DNA from 2 places in the Anaerospora sp. genome. Region 1 is predicted to be linked to the other one. Evidence: riboswitches for the same ligand, from Rfam matches in the RefSeq annotation. Region 1 holds a riboswitch; the other holds the start of a gene.

The links. A riboswitch is a leader RNA that binds a small molecule or an ion and turns the genes downstream of it on or off. The one in region 1 is predicted to bind cobalamin.
Region 2: it holds a riboswitch for cobalamin, as region 1 does, so the genes downstream of both, RTR76_RS02575 (sirohydrochlorin cobaltochelatase) here and RTR76_RS15440 (methyltransferase dimerization domain-containing protein) in region 1, are expected to answer to the same signal.

The regions. Positions count from the first base shown of each region.
Region 1 covers NZ_DALZUO010000021.1:51,719-59,614, forward strand. Annotated here, with positions in the region: gene RTR76_RS15425 (hypothetical protein) at 6-263, shown strand; gene RTR76_RS15430 (hypothetical protein) at 374-967, shown strand; gene RTR76_RS15435 (AbrB family transcriptional regulator) at 1,502-2,581, shown strand; cobalamin riboswitch at 2,667-2,849, shown strand; gene RTR76_RS15440 (methyltransferase dimerization domain-containing protein) at 2,996-3,337, shown strand; gene eutJ (ethanolamine utilization protein EutJ) at 3,450-4,265, shown strand; gene RTR76_RS15450 (methyl-accepting chemotaxis protein) at 4,432-6,429, shown strand; gene uraA (uracil permease) at 6,676-7,896, shown strand, end outside.
Region 2 covers NZ_DALZUO010000002.1:115,387-123,282, reverse strand. Annotated here, with positions in the region: gene RTR76_RS02580 (TIM barrel protein) at 1-488, opposite strand, end outside; gene RTR76_RS02575 (sirohydrochlorin cobaltochelatase) at 609-1,454, opposite strand; cobalamin riboswitch at 1,785-1,967, opposite strand; gene cobO (cob(I)yrinic acid a,c-diamide adenosyltransferase) at 2,060-2,593, opposite strand; gene RTR76_RS02565 (PQQ-binding-like beta-propeller repeat protein) at 2,674-4,092, opposite strand; gene RTR76_RS02560 (energy-coupling factor transporter transmembrane component T) at 4,100-4,987, opposite strand; gene RTR76_RS02555 (energy-coupling factor transporter ATPase) at 4,917-6,644, opposite strand; gene RTR76_RS02550 (hypothetical protein) at 6,649-7,896, opposite strand, start outside.

The DNA of each region.
Region 1 (7,896 bases):
TGAGCATGCAGTTTTTTCAAGAAATAGTAAGCCTATTACTTCTTATTGTTGCTGGTACTATGCCGGCCGGGGCTATGCAGGTTAATAATCTGGAAGAAGGAGAAAGTGCTGCCGGATTATCTTTTGGTGATAAAACTAAGAGTTACTACATTGAAAGTAAAATCGGGGAAGAGTTTACTGTAGGGTTTCAAGGGTCTGACTGGAAAAATGGCTACGGAGGCGGTAGAAATGATCTTGATATCGGAGTTGCGTATAGGTTCTGATACTTATTGACTCAGCGCGGCAGCAAAGGAGTTTCGCTGTTGCGTATCGTAATAGTTAAGATACGCAACAGCGCGCTGTAAGCGATATTGATGTCATAGGAGTATGCCGTATGCAACAACAAGTACACTTTCAACAGGGCAGCGAGAACCAAGTTGCTTTTGTGTTTTCATGTCCCGGCCGAGAAGAAGAAAAGGCGGGTTATCCTGCCGCAAAAATGACGGGAATTAATCTTGCTAAACTGTTTGTCGTATTGAATGAAATGAAAATGAAGGATTATCACTTTACCAGGGAAAGGGTTACAATCACCAATGCCTGGGCAAATGTGGAATATGACGCTAAGACATGCCGCTCTGAAGCAACAAATGAAGAGGTTCTGTCTCCTGATAATTTGAACAGGCTATTGGCGGAACTTGCAGCGGTGACCGAACTGATTGTATGCTGCGGCCAAAAAGCCCGTCTGGCAGTTCAGGCACTAGCTGCTGAAAATCGCTTGAAAGCCGGAACAAGAGTTGTTTATATTAATCATTTGGGAATGAAGAGTATTAATCAGATTACAAAGGATATTCACGGCGAGCCGATCGTTGCAGTTGCAAAACATCCCGACCGCTTCACCCTTAAGCCCAAGGAAATTGGCGGCGCGAATACGCACAAACGGCTGGAAGTAGTGGCGGCACAGATTAAAAAAAGCCTATTAGGCAATTAGTTAAGTAAAAGCACATTTTGTGAATGATAAACATATTATGTAATGAATAGGGAAGAAAGGAGGTTTTGAAGTAATGTCAGAGAGAGACTGTGGTTGTGAGAAAAAGCATTCTAAGTGGGACTATGAGGAAGATCATTCCTCATGGGATAACGAGAAAAAGCATTCTGAGTGTGAATGTGAGAAACATCATTCCGAATGGGAATGCGAGAAAAAACATTCCGATTGGGATTGTAAGGAAAAACATTCTCATAAGTGCCCGAAGTGCTGTCATGAGTTTCCTCATAAATGCCCTAAATGTCATCACAAATGTGAAGAAGACTGTCATGTATGTCCTCAATGCTGCTGGGAATTTGAACATGAATGCGAGTGTCCCGATTGCAGCTACCGGTTTAAATATTAGGTGAGTCTAAACAGCAAGAATAAGCAGTGACCAAAGAATGGAGAACCCATTTTTTGGTCATTTTGTTTTTTACAGCAGTTTTCCGGTACGTGATATAATGAAAAGATGGAATAGGGATGGGGATGAAAAATAGCGTGAGAGATTATCTAACTGTATTTTTGTGGAGCTGTGTTGGCGGCAGTTTCTTTTATCTGCTGCACATGCCCTTGCCATGGACATTGGGACCATTAGCCACTGTCGTAGTATTGCAGGCTGGATTAAAAAGGCGGGTACGGTGGCCCATTACTATTCGCAATACCGCTATGGTTGTCCTGGGCTATATTATGGGAAGCCCGTTTACGCCTGAGACTGGCTATCAAATATTGCATCAACTGCCGTTAATGCTATTTTTAACGCTTACCAGTGTGGGGCTTTGTTTGTCAGGCGGCTATGCTGTTTATCGCTTTACTGGTATCGGGCTGGGAACCAGTCTGTTAGGTAGCTTGCCAGGGGGATTATCGCAGATGGCAATGGTCTGTGAAAACATAGAGGGAACTGACCCGGCAGCAGTGACTTTGATGCAAACTCTTAGGGTGTTGGCTGTAGTTTTCATTGTTCCCTTTTTGGTACTCCATGGGCTTGCCGATCAAGTCGATCCGGTAAGCAAGACAATGACCCATTTCACTATAAATAATGTTCCTGTGCTTGCTTTATTTGCTGTCTGCCTGAGCGGAGCAGTTTATCTCGGCAAGCGTATAAAAATGAGCAATCCTTACTTGTTGGCTCCTGTGGTTGTCACAGCAGCATTGGTACTTAACGGTATTCACGCACCTGCTTTGCCGCCAGCAGTCATAGCTGTTGCCCAGATTTGTGTGGGAATCCGGATGGGGATGGCGATCAATGTGGAGAGTCTGGTTGAGCAAAAAAAGGCTTTCGTGGCAAGCTTCTTAAGTATCGTACTGGTAATTGGCGCAATATTGGGGATTGATTATCTTCTTGCAAAGTATAGTTCCATTGATTTTATAACGGCATTTATTAGCAGTGCTCCGGGTGGATTGACTGAAATGGGGCTGACAGCGATGATGGTGCATGCTGATTTATCTGCAGTTGTCGCATTTCAAATCTTTCGCCTTATGTTTGTATTAATGGTAGCTTTACCGCTCATTAAATGGTGGTTATGCCGGTCGACTGCCGGAAAAAGGTGCTGCATTGAGCTTACAAATTCCGGAGAGTAAATTGTTTGCTTGATAAATAAGGCAGTTTTTTACTATTGACCGTTCTAATTTTAGTATGCTACTATTTCGGTAGATAAGCTGTCAAAAACTGCATATTGGGATAGGTGCCCGCGAGGGCTTAAAAGGGAAGTCCGGTGTAATGCCGGCGCGGTCCCGCCACTGTAATGGGGAGCAAACCCGAGATATGCCACTGAGACGATAGTCTTGGGAAGGTTCGGAGGAGCGAGGAGCCAGAGCCAGGAGAACTGCCTGTCTAACAATCACCGTTTTACCCACGAGCGATGGGAAGGGGATTATTGGAGTATATCGTTTTTTAGCAGCCTTTTGTGTAATGCTGCTAATGGTACATATATATCTGATAAGAGTCTCTGTCGTGGAGGCTCTTTTTTATTTTGAACTTAGGAGGGAAAAAGCATGACTAATTTGACGTATAGTCCCCGGAGGCTTTTGCGGATGGTTCAAGTGTATAAAGAGACCCAGATTCTTTTCATGGCAATTAAAATGAATTTATTCTCGTATTTGACGGAATTTGCGTGTGTGGAAAAACTGGCTCAAGAATTGAGCCAGGACGCAGTCGAACTGGGAAAAAAATTAGAGTTTTTGCTTCTTGCCGGTTTATTGGAAAAAAGCGGGGAAGCTTATCGCAATACACCCGAGACGGAACAGTTTCTTAATCCGAACAGCACTACTTATATGGGGGCATATTTAAGCTGTTGGGAAAGAGGCGACCTGCCCCAGGAAAATAGTTGGCAATAAAACAAAATAACTTGGCACATATTTATCATGAGCAGTATAGGATTTTGATTAGGATTTAGGGAAAAGCAGTACTGTCAGGTAGTTCTGAATGTGTGACAAGGGGGAGTTAGTCATGGAAGGCTATGAAAAGATTTACAAACTGTATGACTTGATAGAAAACAAAACTGTTGCCAATTTACCAGGCCCATTTAAAGTTGGTGTTGATTTGGGGACTGCAGATATTGTTTTGGTTGTGACTGATCAAGAGGGGAATCCTGTTGCTGGCAGTATGCGGTGGGCCTCTGTTGTCAAGGATGGTCTTGTTGTTGATTTTCAGGGTGCCACAGCAATTGTTGAGGAGTTAAAGGCAGAAGTAGAAGAGCGTTTAGGGGTCAGCCTTGATAAAGGGGCTACTGCAATTCCACCGGGTACGGTAGGGCGTAACGCCTTGGCCTGCGGATATGTAATTGCAGGAGCCGGTTTAGAGCCAGTTTGCCAAATAGATGAGCCTGTTGCGGCAGCAAAAGCGCTTAATATTACCCATGGAATTGTCGTGGATATTGGCGGAGGAACGACTGGAATTGCAGTTTTGCGAAACGGCGAGTTAGTTTTTACTGCTGATGAGCCTACTGGCGGTACACACATATCGCTTGTATTGGCCGGTGCCTATAAAATTTCTTTTGAAGAGGCTGAAATACTAAAGCGGAATCCTGCCGAGCAACGTAAAATAGTTCCGGTTGTTTTACCGGTTATTGAGAAAATGGCGACAGTAGTAAAAGAGATGCTTGAGGGGCAGGATGAGTTTAATGACTATCCTGTTTATGTTGTCGGTGGTACCGCTTACTTGCAGGGGTTTGAAAATGAGTTTGGCAAAGCCTTTGGGCGAAAGGTACATGTACCACCTCATCCTCTATTAGTGACACCGCTGGGGATTGCAATGTTCGGTTGAAAGAGAGCCCTGCATATATATGCAGGGCTCTTTTGGCTTTAGAATTAACAGTAAAATGTAGACTCGGTTGATCTTTATGAATTTCACAAACAAAAGAGGTGATTGGAAAATTATGTCGAAAAACAAAAAACATTGACAAAAATGTGCTGATAGCAGGAGGTCAGAAATGGGAAGAACTGTTTTTGCAAAACTCGTGACACTAATTTTAGTACTTACACTGGCAGCCACGGGGATTACCGGATTTGTCATGCTTTCCGGGATGGAGACAAGCTTAAAGACAAGCAGTAACCGTGAATTGCAGAATCAAGCCAATCATTTTGCTGAGAATGTTGAAGCGATGCTGCAAGATAAAATTGCAATTGGGCAGACTATTGCAACCAATGCACAGGTAGTTGCAGGTGATACGGCCGGAATAAATGCACTTATCAATTCGATGGAAAAAAATAATTCAGCTTTTTATGAAGCAGTTAACATTTCAGATAAAGATGGACGGTTAACTCATTTTGCGCCTGAGTCTAATGCAGGAAAAATGATTGGGGTTTCAGTGGCGGAAAGACCACATTTCAAAAGTGTAAAAGAAACGGGAAAAACGTTTATCAGTGATGTAATGATTTCTAAGGATACAGGTAAACCAATCATTATTATTGCTGCGCCAATAAAGGATGGGGCCGGTAATTTTAAGGGGATTGCAACACAGGCCATCAAGCTTGATGCTCTGGAACAAATGCGCTCCCAGGTAAAAGTGGGTGAGACCGGATTTGCAAGTGTGGTCACAAATGCAGGCGGTAAGGCTATAACAATTGCTCATCAGGACAAGTCCTTTGTAACGGAGCAAAAGGACTTAAGCGAAGTCGCGATCATTAAGGCAACGATGGGCGGACAGAAGCAGCTGATGGCATTTACAAGTGCAGCTGGAGTGGAAATGATTGGAGCTACGGCAATTGTTCCCTCCAGTAACTGGATTGCCACCGTTATGGTACCAGAGACGGAAGTATATGCCGATGTGCACAGCAATCGTTTAAAAATGCTTGGAATTATGGCGGTAACAATCGTTATTGTCATTCTTCTTACTCGTTTCTTTGCCAATAAGATTGCTATTCGCCTGTCCCGGATGGTTCAGAGAGTGACACAGGTGGCTGAGGGAGATTTGCGGCCTGCTGAGATAACTGATCAGTCGGCGGATGAAATCGGTCAACTGGGGAAAGCAGTTCAAGATATGACAAGTAATCTGCGCGATGTAATGCGGCAGGTCAATCAGGCAGCTGAACAAGTAGCGGCGTCTTCGGAGCAATTAACCACAAGTGCCGAGCAGTCTGCTCAGGGAGCTACGCAGGTAGCTACCTCAATTTTTGAAGTGGCATCGGGTACCGAGAAACAAACTGAGGCGGTAGGCAAGACAACGGCTATTGTTAAACGAATTTCAAGTGAAATAGAGCATACGTCTGCTAATGTTGCAATTGTGGAGCAAACTTCCGGACAAGCTGCTGATGCTGCTAAAGAAGGCGGCAAGGCAATTGAGGCGGCAGTGAATCAGATGGCTAATATTGAAACTAAAGTAGTTCGCTCTGCGGGAGTTGTCAGCAAATTGGGTGAACGCTCCAAGGAGATTGGACAAATCGTTGATACAATATCCGGCATTGCCGGGCAGACGAATCTGCTTGCCCTCAATGCGGCCATTGAAGCGGCGCGGGCCGGTGAACAGGGGCGTGGCTTTGCAGTAGTAGCCGAAGAAGTTCGGAAGCTGGCTGAACAATCGCAGGAGGCAGCGAAACAAATTGCCCAATTGATCAGTGAGATTCAAACCGATACGGATAGTGCGGTTGTTGCTATGACTGAAGGAACCCATGAAGTCAAGGTTGGTGCCGAGGTAGTTAATACGGCCGGCCGGTCTTTTACCGAAATTATCTCGCTTGTTGATCGGGTGTCCGACCAGGTAAGCAGTATTACAACCGCTATTCGGGGGATCTCCGATAGTGGCACACAGATAATTAGTGCGATTGAAGATATTGATTTCATCAGCAAGGATACTGCCGGACAAACACAAACAGTTTCGGCAGTCACCCAGGAGCAGTCAGCGTCAATGGAAGAAATTGCAGCTTCTAGTGAAGCTCTGGCAACGCTGGCCCAGGATTTGCAAACGGTTGTGCTGCGCTTTAAAATTTAAATACTTCAGTATTGGCCTCAGCCTATATGGCTGAGGCTTTTTTGTTTAATAGGGAATCTGAAAAATAATACAAAATTACCCTGTTAAATGTTCAGTGGTTTGTAGCATTTCACAAAGGTTTGAAGAGTGCTTTGTTGAAAATTCAGACAATGAATATCTTTTTATTTATTTATACATCAGCTCCGGAGGTGATAGTCTAGGAACTCGGCTGCCGACAGTAAAATAAAATGAAAAGATGGTGAAAAAATGGCCAGAAGGATTATTGACGTAGATGAGCGTCCATCCCTAGTAGAAACAATTCCGCTGAGTCTGCAGCATCTGTTTGCCATGTTCGGTGCAACGGTTCTGGTTCCCATTTTATTTAAAGTAAATCCTGCTACAGTTTTGCTGTTTAACGGTATTGGAACCTTACTTTATATTTTCATTACAAAAGGCCGGATACCTGGATATCTTGGATCGAGCTTTGCATTTCTGTCTCCTGTATTTGTTGTATTGCCTCAATATGGATATGAAGCGGCACTTGGCGGTTTTATTGTAGTTGGCCTGATTTTCAGCTTAGTAGCCCTATCCATTGGCGCTGTTGGCATGAAGTGGATTGATGTGGTTTTTCCACCGGCAGCTATGGGGGCAATCGTTGCCGTTATTGGACTGGAGCTGGCGCCAGTGGCCGCCGATATGGCCGGACTTACCGCAAAAACACTTGATCCCCAAGTAATAACCGTCTCTTTATTTACGTTAGCGATTACAATTTTAGGCTCTGTTGTTTTTCGTGGTTTCTTAGCCATTATACCAATTTTGATCGGTGTTTTAGCGGGTTACATTTTGGCTTTATCGCTTGGACTTGTCGATATGAATGGGATAGCGAATGCTCCCTGGTTTGTTGTTCCTACTTTTTATACGCCTAAATTTCAGCTTAATGCGATTGCTATTATTATACCTGCCGCTCTGGTGGTTATTGCCGAGCATGTGGGGCATTTATTAGTTACGGGTAATATAGTCGGACGGGATCTGACAAAAGATCCTGGATTGCACCGCTCGCTGCTGGGCAATGGCCTATCCACTATGATATCCGGCTTCTTTGGTTCTACTCCAAATACGACTTATGGCGAAAATATTGGTGTCATGGCAATAACCAAGGTATATAGCGTTTATGTGATTGGCGGAGCTGCAGTGATTGCGATTGTACTTTCCTTTATCGGAAAACTGGCGGCTGCTATTCAAAGCATTCCTGTGCCGGTTATGGGCGGAATCTCAATGCTGCTGTTTGGTGTTATTGCAGCATCGGGTATTCGCATGCTGGTAGAGTCAAAGGTTGATTACAGTAAGGCTAAGAATTTGATTTTAACATCGACAGTATTGATTGTTGGCATCAGCGGTGCCCACATTACGATTGGCACTGTGGAAATGAAAGGGATGGCACTGGCAACTATCGTATCTATTCTGCTAAGTTTAGCTTTTAAACTGCTG
Region 2 (7,896 bases), on a different contig from region 1:
ACCACTTCAATTGTCGCTTCAATTACTTCGCGATCAGAAGCATTGAACTTCCAGTTATACAACTCAGACAAACGGGCATGACTGACATGATAGACCAGGTACTTGGCGCCTGACTGAACAGCCAACCGAATATTCTCCCTGTATATAGCAAGCCAGGCTTCCCGCGTCTGTCCGCCGTAATAGGCAGCAATTGCTGCTTCATTAGGAAATTCGCGCAATAAGGCTTTTCGGTCTCCCCTCCAAAAATCCAGCCAGTTCGGCCAAAAGCGGAGATGCACTCCCTGTATCCATTCCCGTCTGTGAACATGCCGGTCCCATGGAGCACAAAACATCATTTCCAAACCATCAAGATGGTGGTGGTTTAAAAATGCTTCCAGACAAGCCGGACTGTTATGAATCATTTCCATATCAGACGAAAAATTCGATAAATTTACGAGTTCCAGCATCTTGTCACTCACCTCCAGCAGTTCCAAAGCTTGCTCTGTCATATTCTGACTCCGTTCAGCCCGACAATGGGCAGTTGTAAGTTTTATCTCGTTATATACAGGCAGCGCCTTCAAACAATTAAAATAACCCTCTCCGCGCATGACAGACAGGGTTACTTATCGTTACTTCTTATGGCATTTGTGTCCAGGCTGCTGCATAGCATCTCTAAGGTGCTGTACATAAATATCCTGAATCGCTGCATTCTCGCCTAAGCCATATAAATAAGCTTCTACTTCAAAGCCAGCTGCCAACAATTGAGATTTAGCTGAATCAGGCTCATCTCCCGCCATATCATTTTGGGCATGATCACCTGCAACTAACATGAACGGCAGGAGTGCCACTTTGCGCACTTGCTGCTTTTGCAGTTTTTCAAGCACATTATCTAATGAAGGAAATCCTTCGACCGTATAAACATAAGCATGTTCCAAACCGGCTTGCTCCAGCTTCATTTGTAAGACAGCATAAGCAGCATTGGCAGGATGAACTCCACCATGTCCCATGAAAACAATTGCCTGATCTTTTTCCAGCTTTGCAAGCTGATTTTTCACCGCATCAATAACAATAAGATAGTCATCAGGCTTCTCTTCCTGGCCCATATAGAAAAGCAAGGGCCGTCCAATTACAATGCGCTCAAATGCCTTGTCTTTGGCATGAGCATACTCAACAACAATTTTCTTAACCTTGTCATATTCTTCGCCAGCTACAATATGGAGCGGCTGTACATAAACCTCTTGATAGCCCTCAGCCTGTAAGCGTTCAATCGCCTGTTTTTCCGTATCAACTTGAATACCACGCTCTGACAACCTGCGGATTACCATGCGGGACGTAAAAGCCCGGAACACATCATAGCCTGGAAAAGCAGTACGGATTTTGTTCTCCGTACTTTCAATGCTTTTTTTCACTGTTTCTTCATAAGTTGAACCAAAACTGACTACTACTATCGCTTTTTTCTTATCTGAACTTTGCATGTTCATTACCCCTCTCGCTGCTACAAATACAATCAAATAAAATACAATATATGTCAAATATGTGTTGGAAAAATAAGACCCCCTAAAAAAGGGGGGCCAGCGAGACGTTTCCCAGGCGTAACGCTGAAAGAAGACAACATGACATTTATGGCTAACGTCCTCACCAAAACCTAAAGCGAGGAAACTTTTCGACGAAAGAAAGACCTCCCCGTAGAACACAGGAAGGTCATGTTTATAAGAGTGATCAATCCAAATAAAAACCTGGCATACAAATATAGCCAGGAAGGATTCGATTGCTCGAATAATCCCCTCCCCATCGCTCGTGGGTATAACGGTGACTGTTAAATAGGCAGTTCTCCTGGCTCTAGTTCATCGCTCACCCAAGCCTTCCCAAGATATTCATCTCAGTGGCATTTATCGGGTTTGCTCCCTATTACAGTGGCGGGACCGCGCCGGCATTACACCGGACTTCCCTATTAAGCCCTGTCGGGCACCTATCTCGTAATATTCAGTTTTCATCCACGTTTATGATACCATTGTTCCCACTGCCTGTCAAACTACTTTTTTATCAATATTATGCAAACTATTTAAGATATGCAGCAAAATTAAAATTCAATTCCTTTTTGCGCTTTTATCCCTTTTTTGTGGTGATGCTTTATTTCTTTCATTTCTGTAACCAAATCTGCCTGTTCAACAATCTGCGGATGTACATCCCTGCCTGTAAGCACAACATGCAGGTGTACAGGCTTTGCTTCTAACAAACTCAGTACTTCTTCAACCGGAACTAAACCAAACTTAATCGCATAATTGATTTCGTCCAGGATTATCATATCCCATTTCCCAGCAGCAAGCTCTGTTTTGGCCGCTTGCAGGGCTTCTGCCGCCGCCTGCTCATGACTGTGCCGCTCGCTTTCGGTACAGCCTCTTACAAAACCTTCCCCCATCTGACGAATGACAAAATCAGGTCCCATCCGTTTAGCAGCTTCCAGTTCCCCGTATTTCCAATTTCCTTTTATAAACTGCACAACCAGAACCTTTAGGCCCTGTCCCCAGGCCCGCATTGCCAAGCCCAAGGCTGCTGTAGTTTTCCCTTTACCATTACCTGTATTGACAAGGATCAATCCCTGCTTTTCTACCATATACTCACCTTCCATTATTGGCTTTTCTGAGACAAAGCAATGATCACATTACTCTTCAGACAGATTCCATTTACCTCCTCTTAATTCCTGCTTTGGGCCAGGACCAGTTTGTATTCACCAATGATCTGTCCGTCATCAAGCTGCAATGGAGCTTCAACCGCTGCGATATACCGTCCGTCTGAGCTAATTGCAGACCCCACACAGGGGCCATTTGTTGCGATATAGTCAATCATTTGAGCCCCTGGCAGGGAAGTAATATACAAACCGTGTACTCCGAGATCTTTTGTACGGACATTGCGACCAACAGCAATTGCTGCTTCTTTTTTACTAACCGCAATTTGTTCAATCATGCCACCAAAGCGATGCCGGTTCACCAGTTGGCCTTGCAAATTGAAAACAAACATGCTATTCGAGCCGGGGTGCTCAACCGGCGTCGGCAGCTGCCAGTTTGCCCGGTTATAGGTATTACCAGTCGTAAAAATAAAATGTTCATCAACAATTTGCACATTTGCGCCATTTGCATTCATATAAATTCCGCTGATTTTTTGTGGCTCACTGAGATTGCGCCGCCACACTTCCCTGCCCTGCTCCCCATCATATAAAAAGCACCGGCCATCACTCGCAATACCGGCTACATATCTGCCATCACCGGAGATTTCCGGACTGCTGCGCATTGTTGTGTTCTGATAAGGATACACCGGCGGAATCAAAGTGCTCCATAGTGGGTTAAGACTGCCATCCAAACAATACATATTGTCCGTATAGCGGTTAGTCTGTATTGCATCCCAGTTAGCCGTGCCAAATACTGCCCGCTCTCCCTTTTGATCAACACTTACCCAGCTCACCCAGGCATCAAGATTATGATCGGCAGGAAACATGGCCAGCCGCTTGCCGTTCCCGTCAAATTTATAAATACGTCCCCGGTATTCATTGCGGCCATCAGCAAAACGGATGTATCGCTGCCCCACCGCAAAAATCCGGCCCTGCTCATCTGTCCGGATTGCCACAATGGACGGATAAGTTTTGTCTTTTATCTCTACACCTAATTCACTTACGCTTGCCTGACGCCACATTTCACTGCCATCTTTTGCATCAAGGCATAACAAATATCCTTGCTGGCTGGATTCACCTATTAAAATGTAACGGCTGTCACTGCTAAACTCCAGCGCTGACATTTTCCCTAACCCGATATTCTTTCGCCATACTGTTTTTCCAGTATTGGTAAGCAGCAGTACTTCCCCATTTTCCGTACCAACAGCCAAGTGCATATTATCAGGTGAAAACTGAATAAACCCTTTCGTAAATCCCATCCGCTGATAGTTATGAGCCTCAACCTTGCCTAAAGAAACCTCAGCTATCTTTTCATATTCCCCGCTGTGCTGGCTGCTCTGGCGCGTTGCTACGGTCAACCCCGTATCGGATTCAAAAATATGGATTGCTAACGCCCCTATGGTTAGGGCAAACAAAGCTAATAATACGATATTATTTATTTTTCTCATTGTTCTTTCACATCCATACTTTCATCATATCATACAAGCTGCGCCATGCCGGTATATATACTAGACCGTTAAATTGCAATACATCCAGTATTTTCAAAGAAACCAGGCCTGCCACCAGTAGAGCAGCGATGTAACAGAAGCTTCGTTCCAGCGTTGACCAGGGATTGTCGTAGCTGCGCTGGGTTTCCCTGCCAAAGCCCCTGCTCTCCACGGAAGACGCCAAAGTTGCCGCCCTGCGCAATGTCCGGGCTAAAATGGGAAACAACGTCTGGAAGGCCATTTGAATTAAATGGCGGGGCGAGGCCGTCTTAAAGGGCTGAAATCCCCTCAGCCTTTGAGCTGTCAATACGATTGCCGTCTCTTGAAATATAACCGGTAGAAAACGCAAGCTGGTAATCACCATAAAAGCCAATTCATAGGGCATTCGCCACGATAAGAAGCTTTTGAGCAGCTGCCGCGGATCAGAAGTCCAGCTAAGCAAGAGCCCCAGGGATAGCATAATCCCAGATCGCAGAGCTTGCACCGCACCGTATTGAAGGCCTTCACGATAGACAAATACACCAGCGGTTATTTTGCCCAACACAGGAAACCCCGGAGAAATTAGACAAGCCATTACCGTACGGGGTTCCTGGTTGTAAAACAAGGCCTGGCTGGCCATCGATCCCCATATTCCCAGCAGGACAAAAACAGCCAGTATACGCCATCTGGCCAGCGAAGAGCGGCTAATTGCGTGAAAGATCAGCGTAATAGCAAATAATAGAAATAAAGAACGGGGACTGTCAATGGTTAACGTTACTACTGCAAAACTAATCAACACAATCAGTTTAGTTCGGACATCCAACTGATGAAGCAGGGTATTCCCCGGTGTTGCTTCCCAGACATTTCTGTCGTACATAGGTAACCACCTCCTTAACAGTCACAGCTCTTCCTCCATACAAATTCTGGGCAACAAGTAAAGCAGCAGGTGGCTTAAGTCCGGTTGACTGCAAAACAGCCTGCTCTCTAAACACAACATTCCCCGGACCATCTGCCACAATCTGCCCCTTGCACATAATAACGATGCGATCAGCAAATCGAGCCGCCACTTCCGTGTCATGCGTACAAAAAACCACTGTTCCGCCTTGAGCGGTAAACGCTTTCAGCAAGAGAACAATATCTTCGATATGTCCGATATCTTGCCCGGTAGTTGGTTCATCCAGCAAGAGAACTGCCGGTTTGGAAGCCAATACCGCCGCTATCGCCACACGCAGCCGCTGTCCCCTGCTTAGCGCCAGCGGAAAATCCTCTTCCATGCCGCTAAGGCCTAATTGGTCAACTAGTTCCCGGCACACAGCAGGCCAACTGTTGCACTCTTTCTTCTGCCGCAAAACAAACGCTATTTCATCGGCAACTGTGTTATTAAACAACATAAAATCCGGATTTTGCAGCACCATCCCCACATTTGGCATAACTGACGTAACACGACTGCCAAGCACTTGTACATACCCGGCTGCCGGCTGCAGCAAGCCGCCGATCTGATGAAGCAAAGTCGATTTTCCCGCTCCGTTATTGCCCATTAACGCGACAAACTGACCTCTAGGAATTGTTAATTGCAAATGATTCAATACCTGTGGTTTTGTTTTGTCATACTGAAAGCTGAGCTGCTCAACGATTACCGCCGCAGCACGATCAGCAGATCCCGTATTGACGGGCTCCGTACAACAGCCATTATCCTGGGGTACCTGATATTTTTCTTTAATAGCAGCAACGGCATGATCAACCTGGGATGATTGCGTATTTACGGCTAAGTGACGGCAAATATCAATTGTCTGCGGCAGTCTTAGCCCATACGAATCAAACATTTCCGGCTGCCCGAATGCTTCCTCTCTAGTGCCCTGCCAGGCAAGCTTTCCTTGATCCATGATAACAACACGGCGGCATAAGGGCATTACTTCATGCAAACGATGCTCGACTATAACAACTGTCATTCCCAGTTCTCTGTTAATGCGCTGCAACACCGCCAACAGTTCAGCTGCCCCCTGCGGATCGAGCTGACTAATCGGTTCATCCAGTGCAAGGATACTAGGCCGGGCTGCAAGCACAGACGCTACTGCCAGACGCTGTTTCTGTCCGCCTGATAACGCATGAATACTGGCATCCTTATAAACAAGCATTCCTACCAGTTCCAGCGTCTCATGAACACGGGAAGCAATCTCGTCCGGCTTCATCCCCATATTCTCCAGAATAAAAGCTGTTTCATCAAAAACAGTTGTTGAAAAAATTTGATCTTCCGGACTCTGAAATACCATTCCCACCGTTTGACTCAATTCAGCAATCCCGCATTGCCGCGTATTACGTCCTGCAATGTGGACTTCACCGCTCATGCTACCGCTGCTTGCATGAGGAATAAGGCCATTCAGCATTTTTAATAATGTACTCTTGCCACAACCGGTTGCACCGGTTAAAAGAACAAATTCCCCAGGAAATATTTCGAGGCTGATGTCTGAAACGCTGGCAACACTGCGATGCTTGTAGGTAAAAGATACATTGCACAAGCCTATGATTGGCTTCAATTCACTAGTCACCTCCCACTTTGGACAGACGGCTGCCTAACAAGGTACCACAGGCCGCACCAATGGCAGTATAAACAAACCCATTCAACAGCAAGATCAGCGCAATATACCAATCCGCATAATACAGCCGGTACAAAAAAGCCATGCCCTGCAAATTGATATAGGTAGCGACACAGTCAGCAATACCGCATATCAGTGCTAACTGGATAATTTGCCGGAAGGAAACATGCTCGACCGCATGTCCTACCTGAATCCGCCCGTACATGCCGCTCCCGATAAGCAGCACCTCCAGCATGAAAGCATGGGTACCATAGGATAACAGTCCAATTGGAGATAATTGTCCAAAGGCAAGCATGCCAAGCAGCATGCGGATAATCGTCATCAAGGCCACTACACCAGGGTATGGAATAAGCATGACTAAAGCCACAATCATCATATACAAAAAAACACCATGAAACAGACCGGTAACCATAAATCCAAAAGGCCCCAGCAAAATATGAAAAAAGTCATTCAATAACGTGGCCGGAACGTTTACAACTGCAAATGCCGCTGCTCCAAATAGGGCAATAGTAACCAGCCAGCGAGTTTTCATTATCTTTAAGGCCTGCCGCAGACGGCGTAAGGCAAATAAACTGGCAGTAGCTAATATAACAACAGCAATGCCAACAACTGCTGCTGCTTTCCTATCTTTTTTTATAATTGTAATTGGTATTGATTTGACAAGCAGCGGAGTTTCTTTGTCCTTCAGCTCCACTTGCAGCAAATAACGGCCGCCGCCGCTGACTAGTTGTTCATCTGCATAAACCGGCAATTGTATCCGCTGCCTCATATCACCGTTCAGTGCAATTAAGGCTACCAGCCGGTCATCATGCCCCCCCATCGAGCCTGCTTCATGATCTTCGCTGGTTGTTCCCGGGGTGAACAGCCCGGGAACCGGTTGCTGGGTATTCACATCAAGCAGCTGGATGGTAGCAAGCACCAATCTTTGTTGACGAGCAGTATTTTTAATATCCAAACCCAAATGGGTAAGAGGATGAATGGCTTCTACCTCTTGATTAGAGGCCCCTTTCCCCCGCAGCAGATTTTTATAATAATCCCAACTCCGGTCCCTGAGTACCAGTGTATTGCGATTCAGACGGTCATCCATTTTGCCTTCCCTGTCTAAAGGAAGTACAATATCCGCCAGTTCAACAGGAGCATCAGTTACCGCGCCTTCTCCCACAGCAATGTTCACCGGTACTTGCAATATCGT